DNA from 2 places in the Bacteroides nordii genome. Region 1 is predicted to be linked to the other one. Evidence: riboswitches for the same ligand, from Rfam matches in the RefSeq annotation. Region 1 holds a riboswitch; the other holds the start of a gene.
What was found. A riboswitch is a leader RNA that binds a small molecule or an ion and turns the genes downstream of it on or off. The one in region 1 is predicted to bind thiamine pyrophosphate.

Region 1 (3,423 bases):
AAGAAATGGGAGTATTCCCCGCATAAATAGCTGTTTGGGTGTAAAGTTCATCCCAGTTGTCATCATAGTCACTCACATAACCGGTGTAATTCTTAATGCGGTTTTTACTCCATGTCCCGTTGATATCCCAGCGTAGCCAGTCGGTGATACGGGCGCCTAAAGAGAGCTCTACTCCCATGCGGTAGCTGTCTTTGACATTTTCTGCCATTGCCTCACCGATATCGTTTACTTTTCCATTTAGTACCAGTTGGTCGGTATAGTCCATATAATACAGGTTCACTCCGGCAGTGAACCAACTGTTGCGGAAAGTATATCCTAATTCATAATCTAACATTTTTTCCGGACGGGGAAGTTTTTCGAATAGTCCGTCGGTATAGTTATTACGTGTAGGCTCTTTCTGGGCTACAGCAAAAGAAGCGTAAGCGCTGTGGTATGGGTTGAATTGCCAGAATAAGCCGGCTTTAGGATTGAAGAAACTGAAGTGCTCGTTTACGTTCAGGCGTTGGAGATGTCCGGGTTCTGCAGTCCAATCCCATTTATCATTGTCTCCCGTTATCTTGTAATTGATGTAGCGATATTGCAGGTCAGCATAAGCATGCAATCCTCCGGCTATTTGATAATTGGCTTTGACATAGATGTTTCCGTCTGTCTTACTACCATTGTTGCGATAGTATTCATGATCCGGATTCAGCGCTTCAGTATAATTCTTTACCCAGATCACTTTGCCATAATGATCGTTGCTATAACGATTCAAGCCTCCACCCAGAGAGGCATTTAACTTCTCGTTTTTATAATCAACAGAAAATACGCCGCCGCCAAAGCCGCTGTCTACGAGCTTTTGGCGTACCAGATTGGTCTTCGTTTGCGCTTCTGTGTTTCCGGGGAGGTAGAATGGTTTTAGTCCGTACTCTTCCAGTGTACGTCCGTTCTTATACTCCTGGTAATATCCGAAACCATCTGTGTAATGCAGGGCAATGTTCAGATTCCATTCGGAAGAAAACAGGTGATTGAATATTAACTGATAGTTCGTCTGATTATAATTATCCGTCTGGTCGTCATAAAATCCTATGGTGTTTCCTTTGTTCAGGTTGTCGTCTTTGATGGCTCCGTTTGGGTTATAGGTACGGTCAGTCTCCAATTGTTTCCGGCTGATACCGTCCCAGGCATGATAGGTTTTCTCTTTGCCGCCAAAAGTGATAAACTTCAGGGTCGTATTTTCACCGTAATATCCTCCTTGCAGGAAGTACGACTTCAAATCTGATGTGGCACGGTCGCGATATCCGTCACTCTGTATATTCGATACGCGTGCATCAAAGGCCCAATGATTGCCTATCAACCCGGAACCTACGCTAACCGTCTCCTTATGCGTATTGAATGATCCGTAAGAACCGGAAACCTCAGCGTATGCTTTGGAAGGAATGCCTGCTGTACGCAGATTGATACTTGCGCCAAATGCTCCGGCACCATTAGTCGACGTACCTGCTCCACGCTGGATTTGCATATCTTCGAGTGAAGAAGCCAGGTCGGGAGTATTCACCCAAAAGATGGAATGGCTCTCTGCATCGTTCATTGGAATGCCGTTGGCTGTAATATTGATACGCGTGGCGTCTGTACCGCGCACACGAATACTGGTATAGCCTACTCCGCTTCCGGCATCCGAGGTGGTAAGTACCGATGGGGTGGTCGTTAACAGAAAAGGCAGGTCAAGTCCGAAGTTCTGTTTTCGGATCTCCTTTTTAGAAATATTGCTGTATGCCACCGGAGTTTTAGAAGTGGCACGGGTGGATACTATCTGCACCTCTTGCAGGTTGACTACTCTCAAACTATCTTTGGCGCTTGTTTGTGCAAAGATGTTGATGCTGGCTGCCATTAGAAAGGCAACAGCTGATAGATTCTTTTTCATTGTGTAATTTATTCGTTCTCTACGCCGGCATTACCCGGTTCAGGTTCTATGGGTATGTTCTCAGCCCGTCATGTTAAGGCACCCCTGTATTGTGAAATCGTTGGCAAAATTAGCGCTTTCGGATGAGGAAAGCAAAAAAAACTTTTATATTTACTTAAAACAAAGTAACTTTGTAACTTGTTATGATTGAATTAACAGACTCAAATTATTTACTCAAAACAAAAAACTAATTATGCTATTATTACAAATTACTCAGGCTGTAACTGATTCTCTGCAGGTTGCCGCCGACAATCTGGACCAGGCTATTGCTAATGCTGAAGGTCTTGACAAAATATCTCTTATAACCCAACAACTTATAGACGCAGGTGTACGTGCCGGTGGAAGTATCCTGAAAGCGGTGCTTGTTTTTATCGTAGGACGCTTCCTTGTATCGATGCTGAACAAATTGGCTGCCCGGATGATGGACAAGCGGCATGTAGATGTGAGCATCAAGACATTTGTCAAGAGTCTTGTAAATATTTTGTTGACGATACTTTTGATTATTTCAGTCGTTGGTGCATTGGGTGTGGAGACTACCTCATTTGCAGCGTTACTGGCCTCTGCCGGTGTGGCTATTGGTATGGCATTATCCGGTAATCTTCAGAACTTTGCAGGGGGACTGGTGATTTTATTGTTTAAACCCTATAAGGTAGGTGACTGGATTGAGAGTCAGAACTTCTCGGGTACAGTAAGAGAAATACAGATATTCCATACCATTCTGACTACGGGAGATAATAAATTGGTTTACGTACCGAATGGTGCGTTGAGCAGTGGTGTAGTGACGAATTATAATACGCAGGAAACCCGTCGTGTGGAGTGGGTCGTTGGTGTGGATTATGGTGAAGATTATGATAAAGTAGACCGTGTGGTACGTGAAGTACTGGCTGCCGATAATCGTATACTGGATACTCCGGAGCCTTTTATAGCTCTTCATGCACTGGATGCAAGCAGTGTCAATATTGTGATCCGTGTATGGGTGAAAACCTCTGATTATTGGGGCGTTTACTTTGATATCAATAAGGCTATTTACAATACCTTCAATGAAAAGGGTATCAATTTTCCATTCCCGCAACTTACTGTACATCAGGGGAACTAAATAGATAGTGAACGATAAATCATGGACGGTGAACAACTGTGGATAACACAGTTTGTTCACCGTTTATTGTTTTATAACATGTGTGGGCGCACACAAAATGTAATATCTTGATTATAGGTGAATTGGAATTAATTATTATATTTGCAGCCTATCCGTCTTGCAGGCGGTCAAACTCTTATATAATAAATATGAAAAAATTACTTCTTTTAGTATGCATTGCTTGGACTGGGCAGTGCGTTTCAGTTGTTTCTGCACAGTCGTCCTCCAAATCAATCTATAAAAAAGGATGGATTGATTTTAATAAAAATGGTGTGAAAGATATCTTTGAAGACCCTTCGCAACCTGTTGAGAAGCGAGTAAAGGATTTACTTTCACAGATGACGAT
Region 2 (3,423 bases), 1.7 Mb from region 1:
CCAGTTGTTTACAAAGCACAGGGTCGGCTTGGCAATAGGGGAGTACAACAAAGCCTAATTTCACTAATTCTTCAGTTGCCTTCAGGGTTTCTACAGAATCGGGAAGGAGATAACGTGGGTCGGGATGAATTTCGAGTTTCAGCCAGTTTGTACCGAATGCTTCACGTGCCATTTGTGCGGCAAATATAGCCTCTTCGGCATTTCTTACTCCCGACGTATTGGGCAATAACTGAATATGCGGATGGATGATATGTTTCAGCATGTCATCTTCTTTGTTATCCATATCAATACGTTTCATAGCTACTGTCACCATTTCAGTGCCCGATGCCAGAAGAGATTGTTCCATCAGTTCATTAGAGTTGAATTTGCCTGTTCCTAAGAAAATACGGGAGTTGAACTCACGTCCCGCAATAATAAGTTTTTCCATATCTGTGATTTGTGAATTATAATTTATGAATTATCGAGAGGAATCTTTTTTAGAAGTTAATTGATAGAATACGGTTGGTTTCCTCTATCGGATTTTCTGCCCGCAAGATGGTACCGGAAAGGGCGATAGCATTTACTCCGGTTTTCATAATGTCGGGGATATCTTCGAAAGTAATTCCTCCGATGGCAACTACCGGCAGCGTGATATCTTCTTTTTCCATCTGTGAAAGAATGGATGTGTATCCTTCCAGCCCTAACACAGGACTCAGATTCTTTTTAGTTGTAGTAAAGCGGAAGGGACCTATCCCTACATAATCAACTCCTGCCTCATATAGCATTTTCACATCTTCAAAGGTATTAGCTGTTCCTCCGATGATGAATTGCTCTCCCATTCGTTGGCGGGCTTCTGCTACTGGCATATCCATTTTACCCAGATGTACTCCGTCTACTTCTAACTTAATTGCCAGTTCTACATGGTCATCCAATATTAGGATGGACTCGTATTCCCGGCACATTTGTTGCAATTGCAGGGCAACGGCTTCTACCTCTTCAAGCGGGGCCTCTTTCATTCGTAGTTGTATCCATTTGCATCCGCCTTCGAGTGCCATACGTGCCGAGTCCAGATACGAATACTTTTCTGTCCGGTGGGTAATAAATTGTAGATTGATCATTTTTTATCCTCCGCAAGCTGCTTTAATAATAACCAGATTGTCACTCTCATGCAGTACAAATTTATCCCACTCTGTGCGTGGAATCATTTTATTGTTTACCGCGATGGCAATGCCTTGCGAAGGAAGTTCCAACTGTTCGGTCAGTTGGGTGATGGTAGAAGCATCGGTGATTTTTACTTCTTTGTTGTTAACTTGTACTTTCATTGCTACAGAATTAAAATTATAATGAAAGTAAATACAAAGAGAGTGCTAATGGTGGAGGCGATAAAAGTAACACAATCCCTACGTCAGTGCTAACTGCATCAGGTTCCAGGGTATAATCTCAGCCCCTTATAGGGCACCCCTTTGTTTTTACAGGGGCAAAGTAAATGAAAAAGATGCAGAAAAACGGCAAAACGGAGGATTATTTTTAATGGATGTATAAAAAAGATTCATCCGGCAAATGTGTAATTTGTTAATATTGTTAATGCTGTTTTTAACGCTTTGGATATGCCATTCTATATTGTACACTTTAGTATATCAAAAGCGTACAATATAGGATGGTAAAAGTGTACAATTCATATTCGGATAAGTGTACACTCTTGTCTGTCTTTATATAAGAGAATCTTATTTCTTGAAAATCAGCTGGTTATATAAGGGCGAATATTTATATTCCATCTCACATCTTTTCTTTCAGAAAGCTTGTAGTTACTTTTTTGATAACTTCGCGTTTATAGGCTGAATCTAAAAAAAAGACTGTCACTCAATATTGAGTGACAGTCTTTTTTACAATGTTGAGGGGTTTATTACATTCGTTTGTCAACTACTTCCCAATCGATAATGTCCCAAAGGGCATTTACATGATCTGCACGACGGTTCTGATAATCCAGATAGTAGGAATGTTCCCACACGTCAAAGCCTAAAATCGGTTTCAGTCCGGCACGTACCGGGTTGCTTCCGTTGGCTTCTTTAGTGATGTGCAGTTTGCCATTTTTGTCTACTGACAACCAGGCCCAACCTGAACCGAACAATCCAACTGCAGCTGCATTGAATTCTTTTTTAAAGTTTTCAAAGCTACCAAAGTCACGTTTGATGGCTTCTGCCAATTTATCGGAAGGTTCTTTCTTTGAAGGCTTTCCTGCAAATTGTAAAAAGTAGAGTGTATGATTCAGTACCTGTCCGGCATTATTGAAAATGGCACCATCCGGCGCTTTTGCTACGATCTCTTCTACGGTCTTACCTTCGAACTCGGTTCCCGGAACAAGGCTATTGAGATTATTTACGTAGGTTTGCAGATGTTTACCATAATGAAAATCTATAGTTTGCTGACTGATTACAGGTTCCAGCGCATTATTAGCGTACGGAAGTTTAGGCATCTCGTAAGTCATGGTTATAAATATTAAAGACATTAATAATGTATTCATAATGTTTGGTTATTAACTATACACTATTAACATACGAAAACCCATAAATGTTTATAGAGACAATCAAAAATCTATCTGTTTGTTCTATTTAATTATTATTTGTTCCGTTATCTCCGGATTTCCCTTTGCTGTTTTCCGTATCCATCGTCCGGCCTGATCGTATTCATAATACATGTTGCTATCTATCTGGTTCCCAAATTCATCATACACGAAATACTGTGAGCAGACTCTTTTTTCGTTGTTTACCAGTATTTGTGTAGAAATGATTTTTGCCAGATAACCGTATTTATCATATTCATATACATCTGTCTGTGAACTGATTTGTGTCGGTAGCGGATTTTTAGGGAGCGGCAATACATATTGTGATTTTATTTCATTTCCTTTACTGTCATATTGATGCATTGTGGACGAAAGCATGACATCTTTATTGTACTCCTTTTCTTCTATTAGTTTTCCCTGACGATTGTAGCTGCTCAATACCAGTCTGCCATCGGTATATTTCAGTGAATCACTCTGAATTGTTCCATCGGTATCAAATGTTCTTGTTCTCTTATATATTTCTTTTTTTGTTTTGGTATTTATCTGTATTTCCTGTGTACATCTATCCTGTGCATCGTAAAAGAAAGAGGTATGGAATTGCAGGTTACCGGTAGTAATGTCTATACCCGCCGGCTTTCCGTTTTCCAGATAGGTATATACCTCTGTGGTATTTTTATTATTTTGCTTCTCTTCTGTTTTCGTCAGTATTCCTTTTTTATAATATTTGACCGTAGCAGGAGTAATCCATATCACCGAATCTTCGAACTGCTTGCACAAGTCCTGTGCTTTGTCACGAAACTCCCTGTATTTATGTGTAGTCAGAAAATCTCGAACTAATCTCAGTTTACTGTTGCTATTCACTTCCGGTTTCATTAGTTCATAGT

Region 2: linked by a shared signal. The riboswitch ahead of thiS (sulfur carrier protein ThiS) and the one ahead of K8P02_RS21680 (TonB-dependent receptor) in region 1 are both predicted to bind thiamine pyrophosphate.

The regions. Positions count from the first base shown of each region.
Region 1 is NZ_CP082886.1:5,654,087-5,657,509, forward strand. Features, by position in the region: gene K8P02_RS21680 (TonB-dependent receptor) at 1-1,903, opposite strand, end outside; TPP riboswitch at 1,901-1,999, opposite strand; gene K8P02_RS21685 (mechanosensitive ion channel family protein) at 2,136-3,038, shown strand; gene K8P02_RS21690 (glycoside hydrolase family 3 N-terminal domain-containing protein) at 3,227-3,423, shown strand, end outside.
Region 2 is NZ_CP082886.1:1,690,711-1,694,133, forward strand. Features, by position in the region: gene K8P02_RS06535 (thiazole synthase) at 1-427, opposite strand, end outside; gene K8P02_RS06540 (thiamine phosphate synthase) at 477-1,097, opposite strand; gene thiS (sulfur carrier protein ThiS) at 1,101-1,301, opposite strand; TPP riboswitch at 1,360-1,452, opposite strand; gene K8P02_RS06550 (superoxide dismutase) at 1,883-2,500, opposite strand; gene K8P02_RS06555 (hypothetical protein) at 2,585-3,423, opposite strand, start outside.